2 regions of the Synechococcus sp. M16.1 genome follow, and region 1 is predicted to be linked to the other one. Evidence: predicted binding sites of a transcription regulator. Region 1 holds the regulator's gene; the other holds the start of a gene.
What was found. Region 1 encodes HrcA, which represses chaperone genes, less so after heat shock. Its sites were predicted from a motif close to TTAGCACTCNNNNNNNNNGAGTGCTAA; they were not measured.

Region 1 (11,748 bases):
CATCAGCAGCAGCACCGATGCCACCTCGAAGGGCAAGAGGTAATCAGTGAACAGGTGCTCACCAATGCGGGCCGTGGCTTCCTCACCCACGGCGGCAGGACCGGGCAGCGACCAGGGGGTGGTGACCACAACACGAACCAGCAACGCCAGCAGACCGGCGCAAACGCCGGCGGACACCACACGGCGCGTGGTGAGGTTGGCGATGGACTTGAGATCTTCCCGCTTGTTGACGAGCATGATCGCGAACAGGATCAACACGTTGATCGCGCCCACGTACACCAGGATCTGGGCCATGGCCACGAAACTGGCGTTCAGCAGCAGGTAGAGCCCTGCAACGGCGGTGAACACCCCGCCCAGCAGGAAGGCGGAATAAACGATGTTGCTAAGCAGCACCACGCCAAGGGCGCCGATCACCACAACGGCGGACAGCACCAGAAAACAGATCAGCTCGGTAGTTGTCGCGATGGTCATGCGTCGCCCTCCTTGGCCTCACTGGAGGATTGTCCCTCATTCTTGGCAGAGGACTTGGCAGGAGGGGTGAGGGTCTCCAACACCTGAGACGGCAGCTGACCAGCCCGGGGACGATCGGCGGCAACACCGTGGGGATCCATCTCGCCCGCCGGCAGATAGGCGAGTTCCCTGAGGGGAACAACGGAGGGGTCGGTGGTGACGCTGGTGGGAAGGCGTCCGAGGGCTACGTTGTCATAGTTGAGGCTGTGGCGATCAAAAGCCGCCAGCTCGTACTCCTCAGTCATCGAGAGGCAGTTGGTGGGGCAGTACTCGACGCAGTTGCCGCAGAAAATGCAAACACCGAAGTCGATGGAGTAGTTGCGCAGCTCCTTCTTCTTCGTGGCCTTGTTCATCACCCAATCGACCACCGGAAGATTGATCGGGCAGACCCGCACGCACACCTCACAGGCGATGCACTTGTCGAACTCGTAGTGAATCCGGCCCCGATAACGCTCGGAAGGAATGAGCTTCTCGTAGGGGTACTGCACCGTGACCGGACGGCGCTGCATGTGGTCGAAGGTGACCGAAAAGCCTTGGGCCAGATTCCGGGCTGCATCGACTGCATCCCGGGTGTAATCACCGACCTGTTTGAGGAAGCCGAACATGGTCTGAAGCGGAGAGAACGAAGCGGAGCCGGGAGCGAAGAAATCCTAGGTAGGAAAACCTAGCCGCCGAATGCAACGGGGAATGCGAGCTTGAGGGCCGCTGTCACCAGCAGGTTCACCAGGGACAGGGGCAGCAGGAACTTCCAGCCGAGATCGAGCAGCTGGTCAATGCGCACGCGGGGGGTGGTCCAGCGCAGCAGGATCGCCACGAACACCAGCAGATAGGCCTTGAGCACCGTCATCACGATGCCAACGGTGCCCGTGATGACCTGCACCACGGGGGCATCGATGGGCTGGTTCAACCAGCCGGCCAGCCACTCCACAGGAATCGGGAAGCCCCAACCACCGAGATACAGAACGCTGACCAGGACGGCCGAGAGCACCAGGTTGATGTAACCCGCCAGGTAGAAGAGGGCGAACTTCATGCCCGCGTACTCGGTCTGATAGCCGGCGACCAGCTCTTCCTCAGCTTCGGGAAGGTCGAAGGGCAGCCGCTCACACTCGGCCAGGGCGCAGATCCAAAAAATCAGGAAGCCCACCGGCTGGCGCCAGATGTTCCAGCTCAAGATTCCGGCACCGGTCTGCTGACCCACGATGTCGACCGTGCTCAGCGAGTTGGTCATCATCACGATGGCCAGCACCGCCAGAGCCAGGGGAATCTCGTAGCTGATCGATTGAGCCGCGGCCCGCAGCCCACCGAGCAGCGAGTACTTGTTGTTGGAGGCATAGCCGCTCATCAGCAAGCCGATCGGCTGGATGCTGCTGAAGGCGATCCAGAGGAAGATCCCCACGCCCACATTGCTAATCAGCAGGTTCTGGCCGAAAGGAATGATCAGCCAAGAGATGATCACCGGCACCACCACCAGCACCGGGCCGAGGGTGAACAGCAGGCTGTCGGCCCGCGCCGGGATGATGTCTTCCTTGACGAGCAGCTTGAGGCCGTCAGCCAGGGGCTGAAGCACGCCCAGGGCACCGGCGTACTCCGGACCGATTCGCTGCTGGACAGCGGCGGAAATCTTGCGTTCCAGCCACACAGAAACCAGCACACCCACCACTGCAGCCACCAGAACCAGCAGCATCGGCAGCGGCAGCCAAAGCAGCCTCGCCACCTCCGGGGAGAAGCCAAACCCTTGCAGGGCCTGGCTAAAGCTCAATTCCAGGTCCAATCCCGGACTCACCATGGTGTCGACGGAAGTGGGTGCAACTTAGGCGGCCGGAGCCGAGACGCGCTCCTCAATGGGCATCCAGGAGCGTGGCTGGGATCCGGAGTAGATCTGCGAAGGCCGGAAAATCCGGTTTGCCCCGAGCTGCTCCCGCCAATGGGCCAGCCAGCCGGCAACCCTGGCAATGGCGAAAACCGGCGTGAACAGATCCCTGGGGATGCCGAGCTTGCGGTACACCAGGCCCGAATAGAAATCGACGTTGGGATAGATGCCTTTGGGGCCGAGACGGGACGCTGCTTCTGCTTCGATCGCCCGGGCCACGTCGTAGAGGTCGTCATGGCCGAAGCTGGCGAACATCTCCTCCACCAGGGCCTGCAGGATCACGGCACGGGGATCCTTCACCTTGTATTCCCGGTGGCCGAAGCCCATAATTTTGCGCTTGGCCGCGATGGCTTCATCCAGGAAAGCGCCAGCGTTCTCGGGACTGCCCACCTGCTCGAGCATGGCGAGGACATCTTCATTGGCGCCGCCATGGAGTGGGCCCGCCAGGGTGCCCACGGCTGAAGCCACCACGGCGTAGGGGTCGGTGAGGGTGCTGGCGGTGACCCGGGCACTGAAGGTGCTGGCGTTGAGGCTGTGCTCGGCATGGAGCATCAGGCAGCGATCAAAGATCCGCGCCGCCAGGGGATCCGGCTCACGTTCGGTGAGCATGTAGAGGAAATTGGCGGAGTAAGCCAGATCATCCCGGGGCTGGATTGGGTCCTGGCCTTTGCGGATCAGCTGAAAAGCGGCCACCATCGTGGGGATCTTGGCGATCAGCCGCACCACCGCGTCATAGATGTACTGCGGGTCGTCGATCGCCCGGCGCGAATAGAACAGCCCCAGGGAAGCAGCACTGGACTGCAGCGCGTCCATCGGATGGCCGCTGGCCGGGAAGCACTTCATCATGTCCCGCACCCGGAAGCTGACCCGCCGGTGCATCTGCACCGCGTGCTCAAACTCCGCAAGCTGGTCGCGGCTGGGCAGCTCTCCCCAGATCAGCAGATAAGCCGTTTCCAGAAAACTGCTGTTGGCCGCCAGATCCTGCATCGGATAGCCGCGGTAGGTGAGCAGCCCTTGCTCTCCATCGATGTCGCAGATCGCCGACTGGGTGGCCGGCACGCCATCCAGGCCTGGACGCAGTTCGATCCCGGTCCGCGCATGGCGCAGGTCGCCTATCTGCTGCTGGGCCACCGCCTGATTGCCTCTAAGAGCAACCTAAATCGTCAATCAACAGTGCTGGCCGAAGCAAGGCCTTCAACTGCCACTGGCCCGCGGAACGACGCAGCTGAATCACGCCGGCTTTCTTCAGCACCAGGGATCCCGGGGCACACCCCAGAAGACCGCAGGCCAGATCTCCTAGATCCGGCTCATGACCGACCAAGCCAAGCCGTTGATCAAAGGCGGTCACCAGCATGTTGAGGTCCCCTCCCGGCTGGAGCCGTTCATCCACCGCGAGTTCAGAAGCGAGCCCCGCCTCCAACGCCAGTTCCGCCGTTTGCAGAGCCCGGCGATAGGGGCTGGACAGCAATCGATCCACGCGCAGCCCCCGTTGCACGAGGGCCGCCATCACCCGCTGGGTTCGCTGACGGCCAGCGGCGGTCAGGGGGCGATCCGGATGGTCCTGGCCCGCCTGGCGGGGTTCGGCGATGCCATGCCGCAACAGAACCAGGTCAGCCGAGTTCGAGCCGGGCATGCAAGGGAATCTCGGTACTGCCTTGCTCCTGACGATCAACGTCGACGGCCACCGCAAGGCCGCGGACCTGATCCTGAAGCGGTCGCCCCGCCATCACCTGCAGCAGGGCCCAAGGCCGCCATTGCCCCAACAGTGCGCGGGCCGGCTCATCCGCCAGCAGGAGGGCCTGCGCTGGTTGGGCGGAGGCTGTGAGCTCCTGCCACTGGCTCAAGCGGGGCTGGAGGGCACGCCCGTTCTGACGCTGCGCCAGAGCCATCAAGGACTCGCCCCACCAGTTCAGCGCAGACGAGCGCACCTGAGCCACGGCCAATTGAGCATCCACCCCAGGCTGGCGTCCCCGCTGGCGCACCAGCCGCGTCCACACGCTCAACACCTCGCCATCCCCCTCCAGCTCAGAACGGGTCAGACCCTGCTCCTGCAAACGCGCATCCACCGCATCCCTGGCGGGAGTTTGCGGGCGGGTGGCCAGCAGCCAGCCCTCGGGTTGGTCCTGCCAGAGGAGAGGGCCAGCATCGGCCCCCACAACAGCATCGGCCGCCGGCTGGTCCGCCAAGTACTGCTTCAGCACCGGAGCGAACCATTGGGCCAGCGGATGGCTTTCGCTGGGATCCAACAAACGGGCTGGACTCTGCAGCTGAGCCAGCCAGCGGGCATGGCCGCCCGCCGACGCCGTCAGATCCGTGAGCCCAGGCCAGGGGTCGGTACCAAGGGCTTGCCGGAACCCGAGGCGCCCATCCACCGCCAGGGTTGAACCCTCCGGTCGCAGTGATGCCACGAGTCCGCTCAGATCGTCCCGTTGGGCCACCAGCTCAGGCAGCTGCAGCCAATGCTCAAGGGCGTGGGGAGATGCCGTGAGCAGAGCCACGCCTTCGCCGAGCTCAGCCACCTGAGCTTGCAGGCGTTGATCGCCCAGCTGATGCTGATCCGGAAGCTGGGAGACATCGAGTGCCTGCTCCAGCACACCCCGGCCTGAGGCCACGAGGAGCAGATCGTCGTCAATCAGGGCCGTAGCCAGGGGTTGGGGGTCCTGCCCCACCAACGCTCCCTGACCGCTGATCACACCGATACCGCGGTAGCTGCTGATCTGCAGGTCGGTGCCCGCCAGGCTGCGGGTCTGCCAGAACCGTTGCAGAAAACGCCGGGCGCCGTCGTCATCCCGACTCGTCAAAGCCAACACCCAACCGGCGTTGGAATCACCATCGGTGAGGGTGAGACTGACCTCCTCGCCAAGCCAGGGCTCCAGCTCAAGACCGAACTGGAGGCCCGCCAAAGCAAAGACCCCTTCGCGCCACTGCCGGGCGCCATCACGGGCATCGCGGCGTTGGGAGGCAGGGGCAACGGCCTGGGCATAGGCCGGCAACCGTCCTGGATCGGCCAACCAATGGAGGGACAAGTCAGCATCCCGAGGCACAAACCGGGCCGCCCGAGGCAGATGCAACGGCTGCTCTGCCAGCTGCAGGGGGCTCTGGCGGTTCATGGTCCAGAGCAGGCCAACGGCCAGCAAAATCAGCGACAACAGCACAGCGCCGGCAGCGCTGAGGAAGGGGCGGGCCTTCATGGGCCGGCGGTCTCGAGTCGCCTCATCTTTGTCCATCACCGCAGAATGGCGCCATGGGCCAATCCCAACAACCACAACCAATCCAAGCCTCTGAACTGCAGCAATGGCTGCAAAGCGAGCGACCGTCACCGCAGCTGGTGGATGTGCGCGAGGAGGCTGAGCTTGCGATCGCTGCCTTCCCCGGTGCGGTGCTGCACCGCCCCCTGAGCCAATCCAATGCATGGCTTGGAACACTGCAGGCCGACCTCAACCCAGATCAACCCGTCGTGGTGGTCTGCCATGCCGGCGTGCGCAGCTACCACTTCGGCCTGTGGCTGCTGGACCAACCCTGGGGCCTTGAGGTGTGGAACCTTGAAGGAGGCATTGATGCCTGGAGCCTTCAGGTGGATCCAAGAGTTCCCCGCTACTGATGAGCAAGCCCCTGTCCCTTCGGCAAGAACAGGTGCTTCAGGCGACGGTGCACCACTACGTCGACACGATGGAGCCGGTGGGCAGCCGCACCCTGGTGCAACGCTTCGGCATCCCCGCCAGCTCCGCCACCGTTCGCTCCGCCATGGGGGCACTTGAGCGCCGAGGACTGCTGCATCAACCGCACACCTCCGCCGGACGCGTTCCCAGTCCGATGGGATACCGGCACTACGTGGATGCGCTGCTGCCGGAACCCGGCATCGCTGTTCAACACCTGGAACGGGAGCTCACCGGCCTCAGTCTTCGTTGGGCCGGTTTGGACGACCTGCTGATGCATCTGGCCCGGCGGCTGACGGATTTCACCGGTCTGATGAGCCTGATCACCCAACCGCAGCACGAGAACCAGCAACTGGAGACGATTCGTTTGGTGCCCAGCGGTGATCGACTGCTGGTGATGCTGGTGGAAGCCAATGGCCGTGCCAGCCACCTCAACCTGCGTCTGCCCCACGGGGCTGAAGCCGAACTCACCGCGATGGAACGCTGGGCGTCGGCCCAGCTCGAGCAGGGCGACCTGAACTGGGACGCACTGCCCAGGCAGCTGCAACGCAGCGGCGCTGTGCTGCGCAACGCCCTTGAGCAGCCCACCCCCGCCAATTCCACACAGGTGGTGGTGCATGGCCTTTCCAGGCTGGTGAGCGAACCGGAATTTGAAAGCACCTCAAGCCTTCGGCCGCTGCTGGAACTGATCGATGACCAACCAGCCACCTTGATCAGCCGCGGTGAATCCGCACGGGTGTGGATCGGCGACGAACATCCTCAGCCAGCCCTGGAGGCCTGTGCTGTGGTTCAGGCTCCATACCGCTGCAACGAGGGGCTCGGCCATGTGGCCCTGGTGGGGCCGATGCGGATGGCCTATGCCACGGCCCGAGCCGCCGTGCAGCGGGTGGCCCGGCACCTGGAATTGCTGCTGGCCTGAGGCCCGCTCCTTAGAGCTGATCCCCCAGCTTCTCCGCCACGGTGTTGACGTCCTTGTCGCCGCGGCCTGAGCAGTTGATCACCACTTCCGTGCCATCGGCCAGGGTGGGGCAAAGCTGCTCAAGCCAGGCGAAGGCATGGGCGGTTTCCAGGGCCGGAATGATGCCCTCAAGCTCACTCACAAGGCGCAGGGCATCGAGGGCCTGTTGGTCGGTGACTGCGGCGTACTCGGCACGCCCGATCTCCCGCAGGTAGCTGTGCTCCGGCCCCACTCCGGGGTAATCGAGGCCTGCACTGATGGAGTGGGCCTCCATCACCTGACCGTCTCCGTCCTGCAGCAGCAGGCTCATGGCGCCGTGCAGCACACCGGCACGGCCCTCGGTGATCGTCGCGGCGTGGCGACCGGTGGCCACACCATCACCGGCGGCCTCAACACCAATCAGCCGCACGGATGTGTCCTGCACAAATGGATGGAACAGGCCCATGGCATTGGAGCCACCGCCAACGCAGGCCATCAGCACGTCTGGCAGCCGGCCGAAGGCGTCCTGACACTGCTGCTTGGACTCCTCACCGATCACGGCATGGAAATCCCGCACCAACATCGGATAGGGGTGAGGCCCTGCGACGGATCCAAGGATGTAGTGGGTGGTCTCGACGTTGGTCACCCAGTCGCGGATCGCTTCACTGGTGGCGTCCTTGAGGGTGGCGGTTCCGGCCGTCACCGGTTGCACCGTGGCGCCCAGCAGGCGCATGCGGAAGACATTGAGGGCCTGACGGCGCATGTCTTCAGCGCCCATGTAGATCACGCACTCCAAGCCGAAGCGAGCACAGACCGTGGCCGTGGCGACGCCGTGCTGCCCCGCACCGGTCTCGGCAATGATCCGTTTCTTGCCCATTCGCAGGGCCAGAAGGGCCTGCCCCAGGGCGTTGTTGATCTTGTGGGCACCGGTGTGGTTCAGGTCTTCCCGCTTGAGCCAAATGCGGGGGCCACCGTCGGCGCGGCGGTAGTGGGCGGTGAGACGCTCGGCCTCATACAACGGTGTCGCCCGGCCGACGTAGTTCTTCAGCAGGCGGTTGAGCTCGGCGGTGAAAGCGGGATCGTTCCAGGCCTGGGCCGCTGCCTGCTCCAGTTCCGCCAGGGCCGGCATCAGGGTCTCGGGCACGTACTGACCGCCGAACCGTCCAAAGCGACCGTGGGCACCTGGGCGCACCGCTGGCTGCAGGCGGGAGGGATCCGGAGTGCTGGCGTTGGGCAGGGTGCTGGTCACGGATCCACGGCGGAGCGTCGGCTCAGCGTAAGCAGGCGGTCACGCCATGGGGCGCCGCATCGGCGCTCATCGACAATGCAAGCCGGTTGCGACAGGTGGATGCCGAAGGGAGGCTGGCAGGAATTCAGCAGTGCCGAGAGCCTGCAGCGACCGAGCGGCCCTGCGGCGAAGCCCGCAGCCAAGGCGCAGCAAATGGTGCGGGTGCAGCCCACCCGTGGTGGCAAAGGTGGCAAAACCGTGACGGTGATCCGGGGCCTGGAGCTGGATGCTGCAGGCTTCAAGGCGCTGCTGAAGAAGCTCAAAACACGCATCGGCAGTGGCGGGACCGCCAAGGAAGGCGTGATCGAACTGCAAGGAGATCAGGTGGATCTGGCGCTCGAGCTGCTCAGCAAGGAGGGATACCGGCCGAAACGGGCTGGGGGCTAAGGGAGAATGGCCGCCACTTCTTGCTGTGGCCATGACCGCCAGCCCCACCTACGGAGAGCTCACCAACAAAGGTGCGTCCACCAACATCGCCTGGCATGAGGCCTCCGTGGGCCGCGACGAGCGCTCGAACCAGCGTGGTCACCGCAGCGCCATTCTTTGGTTCACCGGACTCTCCGGCTCCGGCAAGAGCACCCTGGCCAATGCCGTCAACGCAGCCCTGTTCGAGCGAGGACTCGCCACCTATGTGCTGGACGGCGACAACATCCGCCACGGCCTCTGCAAAGACCTGGGCTTCTCCGATGCCGACCGTGAGGAGAACATCCGCCGCATCGGTGAAGTGGCCAAGCTGTTCCTGGATGCGGGCGTGATCGTGCTGACCGCCTTTGTGTCGCCCTTCCGTGCAGACCGGGACAAGGCCCGGGACCTGGTGGAGGACGGTGACTTCCTCGAGGTGTTCTGCGCCGCAGACCTCGAGGTCTGCGAATCCCGCGACCCCAAAGGCCTCTACGCCAAGGCACGGGCGGGGCAGATCAAGGAATTCACCGGCATCTCCAGCCCCTACGAAGCACCGGAAACGCCCGAACTGAAGATCGACACCGGCAAGCAGGATCTGGCCGACTCCGTGGAGCTGGTAATCAAAGCGCTCCAGGAGCGTGGGGTGATTCCGGCCGCCTGAGGTCGACGTCACCAGCCCTGGCGGCATCCGCCAGGGTTTTGATGCAACTGGCCACCGGCACCGCCAACAGCAGGCCCAGCAGATCGCCCACGCCATAGAGGGCGCCCACTCGGGCGCCAACGGGCAAGGCGATCAGCAACCAGGCCGGTTGCAACCCCACGATGCTGCCCATCAGCCGCGGTTGGATCACCTGATCCACGATCTGACCGACCACAATCGCCGCGGCAAGCAACTCAAGGCCTGTGCGCGGGTCCTGAACCGCCAGCACCGCACTCACCGAGACGATCGACACGGCACTGGCATAGGGCACCAGGGTGGTGAAGCCGATCAGCACGGCGAACAAGACGCCGTAGGGAATGTTCAGGGCGGTGAACACCAGGAGCTGACCACCACTGAGGATCAGAGCCAACACCACCTGACCGGCGAAATAGCCGCGAAAGGTGCGCTCGAGGGTCGTCTGCACCAGATCCCGCCAACGGTCGGGCAGCCAACGGGCCAGACCGTCGACGATCGGATCTGCCCCAAGCAGCAGGAAGACCGCCAACACCAGCACGATCACCACATTGATCGTGGTGCCCACCGTGGCCCCCAACAGGCCCAAAAGGCGTTGACTCAACTGCGTCGCCAAACGGCTGAACTGGGCCACCAGATCGCTGCTGAGATCAGCGAAATCCGTCGGCAGGCCATGGTCCAGCGCCCAGAGCTGACCCCGATCGATCCACTGCTCCGCCGCCGTAAGCAGAGACGGCGAGGCAGTAAGCAATTGGCTGAGCTGTTCGATCAGAAGCGGCACGAGGGCCACAGCCGCCCAGGCCAAGAGCCCCAAGGTCAGCAGGACCACGCTGACGATGGCCCAGGCGCGGGGAAGACCCCGTTGCGCGAGCCAGCGGCAGGGCAGATCCAACAAAAATGCGATCAAAGCCGCGGTGAGGAACAACCCGGGAAATGGAGCGAACTGCACCAGCAAACGCTTCAGCACAAAGGCGTTCAAGCCCAGTACAGGCAGCAGAAGACCAAGCCGCAACCAGGCCGGCCAGGGCGTCATCGAAACGATGAAGCGAATCGGTTAGTGCTGCTCAAAGGAAGCCGGCTTGGAGGCTGAACTGACGTAATGGCACCAAAAACTGAGCCAGGCGGCAATCCCAAGGAACTTGAATCCCTCTTCAAAGATCTGCACCGTCTCGTAAGAATTCGGCCACAGCCACTGGAGTTCATCGGTCAGAACCGACAGACCCAACAACACCACTGACATGAGAAAGGTGTCACCACCGAAACGCCGCAGAGGGCCACGGAATCGGAACAACAGCAACCCGGTAAAAAAGGCGTATGTGATGTACAAAAACAACTGGCCCAGATAGCGGTCATGCACCAAGAACATGTCGTCCAGGCAGAGCCAGAGCGAAAAACCACCCCCACAGAAGGCGAATTGACGGTTCAAAACGGAGCCTTGGATTTGCCGGGTGGACGCTGCGAATAGAGCAATGGCCGCGGCCGCCATCCAGAGCAAATAGCCCACGCTGGAAAGGAAACCTTCGCCAAGAGGTGCCTTACAGGACTGGGCCAAATCCCTCAATACCAATTTGGCGCTGATGCCCTCTGAGGCGCTCCAAACCAGCGCAACCGCATAAACAACAAGCGCCGGAACCACCGCCCAAAGCAGCGTGGATCGCAGGGTGGAACGAACGGGAACACTCATGAATTCATCCGGAAGAGGTAATCCGTGCTGCCCAGATCAACCAGGCGCGCATCCTTGGCGACCACAGCATCGTGGAGGCTGCTGCGGTACTCATCAAGTTTCTGAGCCAAGCCAGCGTCGCCCACCGAGAGGATCTGCGCCGCCAGCAAGCCGGCATTGAGTCCTCCACCGATGGCGACGGTGGCCACAGGAATCCCCCCCGGCATCTGCACGATCGAGTGGAGGGAATCAACCCCGGACAGCGCCCGGCTTTTCACCGGAACGCCGATCACAGGCAGCGTGGTGAGCGCGGCCACCATGCCGGGGAGATGGGCGGCCCCGCCGGCGCCGGCGACGATCACCCCAAACCCCTGACCCCGGGCCGCTTGAGCAAAGTTCACCATCTCCAAGGGGGTGCGATGGGCCGAGAGCACCCGAACCTCCACCTCCACCCCCAGCTCGCGCAGGATGGCGGCGGCGGGTTCCATGGTGGGCAGGTCAGAGTCACTGCCCATCACAACGGCAACACGGGGAAGCACTGGCGGCACAACGCAGAGGGGCAAGACTGCCATCGTCTCCCCCCATGGCTGCAGAAGCCAGTGTTGCGTTGATGCACCGGATCACCAACATTCGACTGCCGGGTCCCCTGCCGGGGGACGGAGACCAGCGCTATGCCATCGAACTGGACGAACAGGGTCGGATCTGCCGCATCGAGGCGATGGGCGGCGTGGCTCAACAAGTTGCGCAAC
Region 2 (11,748 bases), 250 kb from region 1:
ACCGCCAGGCTCACGAATCGTTTTTCCGGCCAGCGTTCCCGGGCCTGGATCACGGTGTTCACATCGGCCACGGTGTCGCCGAGATAGGCCACCTGAACTCCCTCGGCACTGGCCCCCAGTGCTTTGGCCAGGCGGATCAAGCCTGTGGGGTCCGGTTTGTCGGGGGCATCCCCCATCGCGATCAGGGGCGGGTCCTGGAGCCCCAGGCGCTGTTGCAGCACGAAGCGGGCTGAGGGTGGTTCAGCTCCACTCACAAATCCCCAGCGCAACTTGCGCTTCGACAGTGTGGTGAAAAAGCTGGCGTCCACCAGAAGAGGCTCATCACCGATGAAGCCCGTCCATTGGCTGGGGTCTCCATCCGGATCTCCGCCGAAGTAGAAGCCGCTGAACACATCGATCAGCGCGGCGCGATCCGGCAGCTCAGCACCATGGCGCCGCATCAGTTCCAGGCTGGCGTCCCAGTCGTTGTTCCAGGCTCCCTCAGCCTTCAACGCATCGATGACATCAGCGCTGGGTTGCCAACCGCAGTAGTGCTGCACAGTGCATTGAAGGGCCCGTCGATAGCTGCCCGCGACATCGCGGATCACACCATCGATGTCGAACAGCAGGATGGTTGGGGATCCCAGAACGTCCAATGGGGAGCGGCTGTTAGGTTAGTTGTTTGTATTTCTGTCTTGAGCGCTGACACCATGACGGTCACCGAAGGCGCTGCCCCTACCGACCAGGAGGTCGCGACTCCGTCAGCCGACGCGGCTGAAGGCGCCACCCAGGCAGCTGAAACTACTGAAAAGCCTGCAGCCAGCGAAGCTGAAGGCCGTCCTGTGCTGAAGGGCGCCGCCGCGGCTCTGGCCACGGCCACCATCGATGCCGATGGTGTTCCTTCCGGTTACACCCCCAAGGCCGATGAGGGCCGCTTCCTGCTGAAGATCCTCTGGCTTCCCGACAACGTGGCCCTTGCGGTTGATCAGATCGTTGGCGGTGGCCCCAGCCCCCTCACCTCCTACTTCTTCTGGCCCCGTGAGGATGCCTGGGAAAGCCTGAAGACCGAACTGGAAGGCAAGAGCTGGATCACCGACAACGAGCGGGTTGAAGTGCTCAACCAGGCCACTGAGGTGATCAACTACTGGCAGGAAGAGGGCAAAGGCAAGAGCCTCGACGAGGCCAAGGCCAAGTTCCCCGAAGTCACCTTCTGCGGTACCGCCTGATTCCGCTTTTCAATTTGATGATGCAAACCTGCCTTCGGGCAGGTTTTTTTATGCCTTCCTGTGGCTTGGCTGGTGTTGGGAAAACGAACGGACAAACCACACCACAAAAAAGGCCAGGGGCGCTAACCCCTGGCCTTTTGCGACGTCATCCTTGAAACAGGGGGATGAATCAGTCGGAGGTTTTGCTGGCCTGAAGGCGAGCGCGGGCTTCATTCAGCTGTTGCTGCGCCTTGAGTTTTTCCGGCGAAGCAGGTTGGCCTTCCATGCCAGCCACCACGGTGGAGGCCTTCTGGAAAGCGGCTTCGGCGGCAGCGGCATCGATGGAGCTGCCCAGTTCGGCCTTGTTCACCAGAACGGTGACTTCATCAGCATCCACTTCGGCAAAACCACCCATCAGAGCGATGGAGTTCCAGGCACCGTTGGCACGCACCCGCAGCACACCGATGTCGATGGCGGTGAGCAGGGAGATGTGGCCGGGCAGGATGCCGAGTTGACCGGTAGTACTGGGCAGGATCACCTCGTCGGCGCTGCCATCAAAGACGTTCTGGTCTGTTGCCAGCACGCGGAGGGTGAGGGACATGAACCTTGGTTCGAAAAGAGAACGGACTGTCGAGAAACACGTGATCGGGGGTGTGAATCACACCCCCGCAGGGATCACTTGGTTTCGGCGGCGATCTTCTCGGCCTTGGCTTTCACTTCCTCGATGTTGCCCACCAGGTAGAAGGCGGCTTCGGGGAGGCTGTCCAGCTCACCGGAAAGGATCTGGTTGAAACCAGCGATGGTCTCCTCCAGCTTCACGTACTTGCCGGGCATGCCGGTGAAGATTTCAGCCACGAAGAAAGGCTGGGAGAGGAACTTCTCCACCTTGCGGGCACGGTCCACGGTGCGACGGTCGTCTTCCGACAGTTCGTCGAGACCAAGAATCGCGATGATGTCCTGCAGTTCCTTGTAGCGCTGCAGGGTGGACTGCACGGCGCGGGCGGTGCGGTAGTGCTCGTCACCCACCACAGCTGGCTGGAGCATGGTGCTGGTGGAATCCAGAGGATCCACAGCGGGGTAGATGCCCTTGGAAGCCAGGGCACGGTTCAGCACCGTGGTGGCGTCGAGGTGGGCAAAGGTGGTGGCCGGTGCGGGGTCGGTCAGGTCGTCAGCAGGCACGTAAACGGCCTGGATCGAGGTGATCGAACCTTCAACGGTGGATGCAACACGCTCCTGCAGGGCACCCACGTCGGTGCCCAGGGTGGGCTGGTAGCCCACAGCGGAAGGCATGCGACCCAGCAGTGCGGACACCTCGGAGCCGGCCTGCACGAAGCGGAAGATGTTGTCCACGAACAGCAGCACGTCCTGCTTGTTCACGTCGCGGAAGTGCTCAGCCATGGTCAGAGCGGAGAGGCCCACGCGCATCCGGGCGCCGGGGGGCTCGTTCATCTGGCCATAGCAGAGGGCCACCTTCGACTTGGACAGGTCGTCGGCGTTGATCACGCCGGATTCCTTGAATTCCTCGTAGAGGTCGTTGCCCTCACGGGTGCGCTCACCCACACCACCGAACACAGACACACCGCCATGCTCCTTGGCGATGTTGTTGATCAGCTCCTGAATCAGCACGGTCTTGCCCACGCCGGCGCCGCCGAACAGGCCGACCTTGCCGCCCTGGCGATAGGGAGCAAGGAGATCGATCACCTTGATGCCGGTCTCGAACACCTTGGGCTTGGTCTCAAGCTCAGTGATGTTGGGGGCATCCCGGTGGATGGGAGCGGTGGCCGTGGTGTTGACGGGGCCCTGCTCGTCTACGGGCTCGCCCAGCACGTTGAAGATGCGGCCGAGGGTGCCTTCACCCACGGGCACGGAGATCGGTGCACCGGTGTCAACGGCTTCCATACCGCGCACCAGACCGTCGGTGCCACTCATGGCAACGGCACGAACCCGGTGATCACCCAGAAGCTGTTGAACCTCAGCGGTCAGAGCGACGTCGTCACCTGCGGGGTTTTTCCCCTCGATGCGCAGGGCGTTATAGATCTTGGGCAGTTTCCCGGCGGGAAATTCCACGTCCAGAACCGGGCCGATCACCTGACGGATCACACCCTTGGTGCCAGCAGATGCAGGAGCAGAAGCGACCATAGGAAGGAGAGTTGCGGGAACAGGCGCTGCGCGCTCGGACCCATTCAGAGCGGCGCAACCATACCACCGCTGTGGTTGCACCCCCCCCGGTTCGGTCACCCGCACAGCTTGGGGTATGGCCCAGGGGGTGGTCGCTTGCATACGTTGGCACTCATCGGCATCGAGTGCCAACTCGCGTCGATGCTTGGCGCATTGCGCCCTGTCCCTGCTCCTGCAAGTACCCATGGCTGCTGTTTCTCTCAGCGTCTCGACCGTTAAACCCCTCGGCGACCGCGTGTTCGTCAAGGTCTCTGAATCCGAAGAGAAGACTGCCGGCGGCATCCTTCTGCCTGACACCGCCAAAGAAAAGCCCCAGGTGGGTGAAGTGGTTCAGGTGGGCCCCGGCAAGCGCAACGACGACGGCAGCCGTCAGGCTCCCGAAGTTGGTGTGGGCGACAAGGTCCTCTACAGCAAGTACGCCGGCACCGACATCAAGCTCGGCAGCGATGAATACGTGCTGCTGTCCGAGAAGGACATCCTGGCTGTCGTCAACTGAGATCAGCCCTGCTGCATTGCGGCTTGAGCCTCAACTCAGCCTCCTTTAACCATCCTCTTCATTAGGAACCGCCTTCCATGGCAAAGCGCATCATCTACAACGAGAACGCCCGTCGCGCTCTCGAAAAAGGCATCGACATCCTCTGCGAAGCTGTTGCCGTGACCCTTGGTCCCAAGGGCCGCAACGTGGTGCTCGAGAAGAAGTTCGGTGCACCCCAGATCATCAATGACGGCGTCACCATCGCCAAGGAGATTGAGCTCGAAGACCACATCGAGAACACCGGTGTTGCTCTGATCCGTCAGGCCGCCTCCAAAACCAATGACGCCGCAGGTGACGGCACCACCACCGCCACCGTTCTGGCTCACGCCATGGTCAAGGCGGGTCTGCGCAACGTGGCTGCCGGTGCCAACGCCATCACCCTGAAGAAGGGCATCGACAAGGCTTCCGATTTCCTGGTCAGCAAGATCAAGGAAATGGCCAAGCCCATCGCTGACAGCAATGCCATCGCTCAGGTCGGCACCATCTCCGCTGGCAACGATGAAGAAGTCGGCAAGATGATTGCCGATGCCATGGACAAGGTTGGCAAGGAAGGTGTGATTTCCCTCGAAGAGGGCAAGTCCATGGAGACCGAACTCGAGGTCACCGAGGGCATGCGCTTCGATAAGGGCTACATCTCCCCTTATTTCGCCACCGACACCGAGCGGATGGAAGCCGTCCTCGACGAGCCCTACATCCTTCTCACCGACAAGAAGATCGGTCTGGTGCAGGATCTGGTGCCCGTGCTGGAGCAAATCGCCCGCACCGGCAAGCCTCTGCTGATCATTGCTGAGGACATCGAGAAGGAAGCCCTGGCCACTCTGGTGGTGAACCGTCTGCGCGGTGTGCTGAACGTGGCCGCTGTGAAGGCTCCTGGTTTTGGTGATCGCCGCAAGGCCATGTTGGAAGACATGGCTGTGCTGACCAACGGTCAGCTGATCACCGAAGATGCCGGTCTCAAGCTGGAGAACGCCAAGCTCGAGATGCTGGGCACCGCCCGTCGCATCACCATCAACAAGGACACCACCACCATCGTTGCCGAGGGCAACGAGGCGGCTGTCGGCGCCCGCTGCGAACAGATCAAGAAGCAGATGGACGAGACCGACTCCACCTATGACAAGGAGAAGCTGCAGGAACGCCTGGCCAAGCTGGCCGGTGGCGTGGCTGTGGTGAAGGTGGGTGCAGCCACCGAAACCGAGATGAAGGACAAGAAACTCCGTCTCGAGGACGCCATCAACGCCACCAAGGCGGCTGTTGAGGAAGGCATCGTTCCTGGCGGTGGCACCACCCTGGCTCACCTGGCTCCGGCCCTGGAGCAGTGGGCAGCCTCCAGCCTGTCCGGTGAGGAACTGATCGGCGCCAACATCGTGGCTGCTGCTCTTACCGCTCCGCTGATGCGCATCGCTGAAAACGCAGGTGCCAACGGCGCTGTTGTGGCTGAGAACGTCAAGGCTCGCGCTGGTGCCGAAGGCTTCAACGCTGCCTCCGGCGAGTACGTCGACATGCTGGCTGCCGGCATCGTAGATCCCGCCAAGGTGACCCGCTCCGGTCTGCAAAATGCCGCATCCATTGCTGGCATGGTGCTCACCACCGAGTGCATCGTGGCTGATCTGCCTGAGAAGAAGGAAGCAGCTCCTGCCGGCGGCGGCATGGGCGGCGGCGACTTCGACTACTGATCGACCTTCGGGTGGTCGGGAGACCACCCGATCACCCCAACTCAAGTCATGCCAAGAGGTCCTGCGGGGCCTCTTTTTTATGTTCGGATGCTGTCTTGTAAGAACTAGTTTTTACAAGATATGTGGCGCCTGGGGGCCGGCGTTGGTTGCCGGTCATGAAGGATTCGGGGTGCGGAGAGGTACCGGCTAACGTCTTGCTGTGTATCGATGTGTCGGGACAAATGCCCCAGCGCCCCGGAGCTTTCGCCGCCCAGTTCGCTCCAGAGACGCTGCAGCGTTTCAAAGCCCTTTGCCGACAACAAGACAAGGCCTACTCCAAGGTGTTGGAGCGTCTTGCCTTGTTGTACGTCGAAACGGATGGAGGCATTCTTTCCCCGGCCAGCACGGCTTCTGCTCCCTCAAAAGGCGTGCAAAAAAGGCAAGTTCAGGTTGAATCTTTGCAAAACAAGTTGTTGGAGGATCTGTTGAAGCGGGTTGAAATCCTTGAAAAGAAGGAAACAAAAACGTTGTACGAGCTTGATCGGGTCTACAAGGAAATTGCTTTTCTGAAATCAGGGTTGCAAAGCCCTGAGTAATGTTTCTGGAATCTGAAGTCTCACGGCTTAAGTTCAAGGCCGCTAGGGCTCTCATCCATTCAGGCTGCTTGAAGAATTCTTGGTTTGTTGATCTTGTAATACCGCCTCAGTCGTGGCTCAGTTTTCTTGATTAGTGCTTTCTTGTGTGGCTTCTGGTCGCAAAATTGATCGGAACAGAGCGGCAAGTTGATGAACAGCATTACGACCATCAGCTTGAAGCTGTCTTCAAAATATGTGTGCTGGAAATTGAGTTTGTGAGCGGGTTGGTTTAGTTCAACCAGCCAGCACTCAGGATCACAGCCAAGGACAAAAACAACGCCAGGCATGTCCATGTCAGACGGTTCAACGTTGCTTCGGCGCTGCTGGCGCTGCTGAACATGGAGCTGCCGCTTGCCGCCAAGCCACCCATGCCATCACCTTTGGGGCTATGCAGCAGCACCAAGACGATCAACAGAAGGCCGGTGCCGATCCAGCTCCAGGACAAAATTGAGGTGAGCATCAAACGGAAAGAGGAAGGCGAGCGGTCTTGGGGGTGGGGTCCATGTTGGACATGGGGGCAATCAGGCTTTGGCCAGTCATGGCAGCCGGTTGCGGAAGGTCAAGAATTTGCAGCAACGTCGGAGCGATATCGGCCAGCCCCCCGTTATCGCGCAGTGTGATGGCGTTGCCATGGCCAGGCAGTTTGCGCCGTTCTCCTTCGATCAGGATCGCAGGCACAGGATTGGTGGTGTGAGCTGTCCAGGCTTGGCCATCCGGACCCTTCATCAATTCGGCATTGCCGTGATCAGCCGTGATCAGCATGGTTCCGCCTTGGCGTCCCACCGCATCCAACAACCGGCCAATGCAGGCATCCACGGTTTGGATGGCTTCCTTGGCGGCCTCCATCACACCGGTGTGCCCCACCATGTCGGGGTTGGCGTAGTTGATCACAATCAACGAATAGTCCGCCTTCTCAATGGCTGAAATACAGCTGTCGGTGAGTTGCTCCGCCGACATCGCCGGTGAGAGGTCGTAGGTGGCGACCCTCGGCGAGGGCACCAAGTGACGGTCTTCTCCCGCCAGTGGCTGTTCGATGCCACCGTTCATGAAGTACGTGACGTGCGGGTACTTTTCTGTTTCTGCAGTGCGGTACTGCTTCAGCCCAGCGTCTGCCACCACCTGCCCCAACAGTTGGTCGAGCGGCTCGGGGGGGAAGACCACTTGAACGGGAAGGTCTTGTTCCACCTGGGTGAAGGTGACCACATCCACTTCCGGCGTGTGGCTGCGCTCAAAGCCCTTGAAATCGGGGAGGCAGAGCGCTTGCACGATCTGGCGGGCGCGATCGGGTCGGAAGTTGAACACCAGAACGCTGTCACAGTCTTTGATGAGGCTGTTCTGAAGCCGCACCGGTTCGAGGAATTCATCGGTGATGTCTCCGGCATAACTCTCCGCCAGCACCTGGTCTGCCGTTCGGCTGTCGACGGCGATGTTGGGATCGGTGTAGAGGTTGTAAGCCTTTTCGATCCGCTCCCAGCGCTGGTCCCGGTCCATGGCCCAGTACCGGCCACAGAGGCTGGCGAGCTGGCCAACGCCGCTTCGGCTCAGGGCCGCTTCCACCTGGCTGATGTATCCCGGTGCGCTCTGGGTCGGTGTGTCGCGACCATCGGTGATGGCATGCACGGCGACATCAGAGATGCCGCTGTCCGCTGCCCACTGGATCAGTCCACAGAGATGGTCCACGTGGCTGTGGACGCCCCCATCGGAGCAGAGGCCGAGCAGGTGCAAGGTGCCGCCTCGACCTTGGGTGCGCTCTGCCAATTCCTTGAGTGCCTGCGTGTCGCCCAGTTGGTTGCTGCGCACCGTGTCGCTGATTCGCACCAACTCTTGGCGAATGATGCGGCCGGCTCCGATGGTGAGGTGGCCCACCTCAGAGTTACCCATCTGTTGATCGGGGAGGCCCACATGGGAGCCACTGGCCTCAATCAAGGTGTGTGGATAGGCATGCCACAGGGCATCCATCACAGGAGTGCCGCCTTGCTGAATCGCGTTGTGCTCGCTTGCGTTCCTGTAACCCCAGCCATCAAGAATGGCGAGAACGACCGGTGCCACTGTCCCGGAGCGTCCTGAACCGTTGGTAGTGCTTTTCCCCACGTTCACCCGCGACCGACGGTTCTTAAGGACTCTTGCAGAATCAACTTAACGCCACGCCAGCCCTCAAGCTGCAGTTTCAGCCAATTCCCACACCCCGCAGCGCTCAATCCTCCATGGCCGACCCTGAACGGATCGAAATTCTCTCGGAGCGTGAGCTTGGTCTAACGCTGTCGCGTTTGGCGTCGCAGGTGTTGGAGAGCGCCGAAGACAGCCGTCGGTTGATGCTGTTGGGGATCCCCACCCGCGGCGTTCAGTTGTCCAGGGTTTTGGCGCGGGAATTGGAGCGGTTGACAGGTCATGCCATCTCCCAGGGGGCCATTGATCCCACGTTCCATCGCGATGATCTGGAGCGCATCGGCACCCGTCTGCCCCAGCTCACGACTCTCCCCACCAGCATTGAGGACCGCCAGGTGATTCTGGTGGACGATGTGATCTTCACGGGGCGGACTGTGCGTGCCGCCCTGGAGGCCATGCAGAGCTGGGGGCGGCCGCAGCGGGTGATGTTGCTGGCCATGGTGGATCGAGGCCATCGGGAGCTTCCGATTCAGCCTGATTTCTGTGGTCGCGTTGTGCCGACCCGACGCAGCGAAACCATCGAGCTCCGCCTCAGGGATGTTGATGGTGAGGAGGGGGTGTTCCTCAGCCGATTCAGCCGGCAGGCTTGAGTTCGTCGGCGCGGAAATGGGCCTTGTAGCGGCCGAAGGCAACGATCACAGGAAGCGTTGGGCTGATCACCCGACCCCTCCAATCATTGAGAACGTTCGCCACCTCTCCGGTCTGCCCTTTCATGTCAAAGGCTTTGCCCCGGTGTTCGGGATGGTTGAACACAACGACGGATGCCTCCACCGTCACCCTGTCGCCCGCCTGCATTGCACCTGAGTCATCCACGGACTCATCTTGTCACGGGCTTGGGGACGAGCGTCGACAGAAACTTTCCGGTCCGTCCTCTTCGACGCGACCGCCAAGGTCGCTGCAGCCCATCGAAAAGGCCGTCCAGGGGTCCAGACCTTGGAGCAACTGATCCTCGACAGCGGCATCCAGCCGATCACCGCTGATGACGTCGGCACGCACCGCTAGGTGCTGTTGGTGTTGCTGAGCCTCATCGAGGGCCTGAATGGCACTCTCCACCTCTTGACGGGTGGCACTTGTCCGCTGCTGCCACCAGGGATGGTCGAGTTTGTTGAGGCTGTCCAAGGCCTCCCACCAGCGTTCTTGCTCCACCAGTTGAACCAGCCGACGCTGTTCCAATTGGTTGCGGTTCCAGATCTCCATCAGCGTTGCACTGAGTTGGCTGATGGAGCTGCGCGCGCTGCCTTTAAGGGGATCCAGCAACGCGAGTGCCTGCTGCAGGTCTCCCTCACGAAACAGAGCAATCGCCTGATCCATCAGAGCCTGGCGCCAGCGTTCGAGGGTTTTGCGATGGAGGGCAAGGTCGCCATGGCCCGATGCGACCAATTGTTTCTGCAGCGTGAGGGCAGCGATCGAATCGCCTTGGTCCCAGAGATGTTCGGCGTGCTTCTGGCGGCAGAGGGCCTGCTCCTCCGGTGCGCCCTCCCCCAACCAGCGCAGGGAGGCGAGTTGCTCACTGGTGCGGATGCAGGCCTCGTAGTCGTTGGCAGCGAGGGCGCTCTGCAGCCGCCTCGGCAGTTGTTGTTCCCACCAATAGGCACCTGTCGCAATCGCCAGCACCAATCCCAGGGTTCCAACACCCCAGAGCCGAAGCAGCAGTTGACGCGGTGCCGCCACGAAGGGTGGAGCTGAACGTTGGTTCTGTTTTATGGAGTGACGGCTCCCGTTCCAAGGGCCTGTGGACGGACGTCTTATCGGACGGTCTTTATGGGTCGGTCTTATCGGACAGCCCCCAGCGTTGACTGGGACCACGTCCGACCTGAACGCAGATCGTTGATCTCCAGCTGAAGCTGCGCATCTTGATCAATGCTCCAGCGCAGCCGCAGGCAGTCTTCGCCCTGCTCTCCGGCGGGTTCCAGAGGCAGCACCAGCTCGATGCCAGGCCAAGGCTGATGGGAGACCTCCCCGGCGGTCTGCTCCTGCAGGGTCGGCAAACCATTGATGAAGACCACGCTGTGGCTCCCCTGGGGGATGGGCTCTCCCAGCACCAGCTCCAAGCTGCGTTGGCCGGTGCGGCTGGCGGCCAGCACCAGCTCCAGGGGGGCGGGGCTCGGCCAGGGTTGACCGGCCACGAAGAGGGGATGCCAGCGGTGGCTGTTGCTGCGCTGATCCCAGAAACGCAGGGAAACGCCGTGTTGCAGCACATCCCGAATGGCGACCCCTGGCGTGAGTTGAAGTGCACCCAGGGCCACGGCCTCCACCGGTGGCGGGGTGAGCAAGGGCGCTGGCGCCGTGTGCTCGGAGAGCCACTGGCGCAGGAGGGGCAGCTGGGCACCGCCTCCGACGGCCACCACGCCCTCCAGATCTTCAAGGCTGCAGTTGTTGCGGCGACCGCCGGCGAGACAGCTCTCCAGCAGTTGTTCGAGGGCGTCTCCGAAGCCGCGCTCCAGCAGAAGCGCGTTGAGTTCGCTGCGCGACAGGCGGAGCACATGCTCCCGCTCATCCACCGCCAACTCCATCAGGGGCTCGCGTTCGGCCAAGGCGGTGTCGCTCAGCCGGCATTTGAGCCGTTCGGCAGCATTGAGCAGGGGGGTGCTGGCGGGTTGACCCGGGCAACAGCGGTCCACAATCCAGCGATCGATGTCACGGCCCCCGAGGCGCAGCCCCGCTTTGCCCAGAACCTTTGCTGTGCGCAGCATCTGGCGGCTGTTGTCCCCGAGGCTGCGCCCCCCCAGCCGCAGCAGTTGGGCGATCGGTGCAGCACGACCTTCCCCTCCTTCCAGAGCCACCAGGGCCAAATCCAGGGTGCTTCCGCCCAGGTCCACCACCAGCAGAGTGGAACCAGCGGGAAGCCCTGCACCCATGGCGGCTGCTGTGGGTTCATCCACCAGGGCGATCTCGGCCACCGGCAGCGTGGTGCAGGCCTGCAGCAACCAGCTGCGATACGCCCGATAGCACTCCACCGGGGCGGTCAGCACCAGCCGCTCCACCGGGAGATCGCTGGGGAGCCGGCTCCAGATCTGTTGAAGCAGCTGTTCTCCAGCCCAGCGGGCTACGTCCTGCTCTGGTGCATCCGCTTGACCGATGCGGCCCTTAAAGTCGCGATGCAGACGTCTGTCCACGGAGTCATTGAGGCCTGACTCGAGCACCTGCCGGCCAATCAGGGGGCGTTGGGATGCCTCCCACACCAGGCTGGGAATTTCACCGGCCCGGCTGCAGATGGCGGGCAGGTTCAGCAGATCGGCTGTTGTGGATGTCGCTCCCTGATAGGCCACCACCGTGGTGGTGCTGCCCAAATCGATGGCGAGTGTTCCGCCCCGTTGGTCTGAATGCTGAAGCTTTTCTTCGCCCACGCGATCTCTGACCGTGCTCAGGGCACGGTGAAGTCAGGATGAGACTAGGGG

Region 2: the regulator HrcA is predicted to act here: its motif matches at 3,468-3,494, upstream of groES (co-chaperone GroES).

What each region holds. Positions count from the first base shown of each region.
Region 1 covers NZ_CP047954.1:1,895,281-1,907,028, forward strand. The annotation lists gene SynM161_RS10830 (NADH-quinone oxidoreductase subunit J) at 1-471, opposite strand, end outside; gene ndhI (NAD(P)H-quinone oxidoreductase subunit I) at 468-1,115, opposite strand; gene nuoH (NADH-quinone oxidoreductase subunit NuoH) at 1,175-2,293, opposite strand; gene SynM161_RS10845 (citrate synthase) at 2,321-3,511, opposite strand; gene sixA (phosphohistidine phosphatase SixA) at 3,525-4,013, opposite strand; gene SynM161_RS10855 (DUF3352 domain-containing protein) at 3,991-5,571, opposite strand; gene SynM161_RS10860 (rhodanese-like domain-containing protein) at 5,625-5,981, shown strand; gene hrcA (heat-inducible transcriptional repressor HrcA) at 5,981-6,955, shown strand; gene trpB (tryptophan synthase subunit beta) at 6,966-8,222, opposite strand; gene SynM161_RS10875 (translation initiation factor) at 8,322-8,648, shown strand; gene cysC (adenylyl-sulfate kinase) at 8,680-9,324, shown strand; gene SynM161_RS10885 (AI-2E family transporter) at 9,284-10,369, opposite strand; gene SynM161_RS10890 (oxidoreductase) at 10,391-11,020, opposite strand; gene purE (5-(carboxyamino)imidazole ribonucleotide mutase) at 11,017-11,571, opposite strand; gene SynM161_RS10900 (N-acetylglucosamine-6-phosphate deacetylase) at 11,583-11,748, shown strand, end outside.
Region 2 covers NZ_CP047954.1:1,640,654-1,652,401, reverse strand. The annotation lists gene SynM161_RS09570 (TIGR01548 family HAD-type hydrolase) at 1-635, opposite strand, end outside; gene SynM161_RS09565 (30S ribosomal protein PSRP-3) at 690-1,205, shown strand; gene atpC (ATP synthase F1 subunit epsilon) at 1,375-1,785, opposite strand; gene atpD (F0F1 ATP synthase subunit beta) at 1,860-3,323, opposite strand; gene groES (co-chaperone GroES) at 3,547-3,858, shown strand; gene groL (chaperonin GroEL) at 3,936-5,570, shown strand; gene SynM161_RS09540 (hypothetical protein) at 5,726-6,145, shown strand; gene secG (preprotein translocase subunit SecG) at 6,414-6,644, opposite strand; gene gpmI (2,3-bisphosphoglycerate-independent phosphoglycerate mutase) at 6,644-8,281, opposite strand; gene pyrR (bifunctional pyr operon transcriptional regulator/uracil phosphoribosyltransferase PyrR) at 8,389-8,940, shown strand; gene SynM161_RS09520 (ferredoxin-thioredoxin reductase variable chain) at 8,924-9,145, opposite strand; gene SynM161_RS09515 (hypothetical protein) at 9,176-10,021, opposite strand; gene SynM161_RS09510 (Hsp70 family protein) at 10,123-11,697, opposite strand.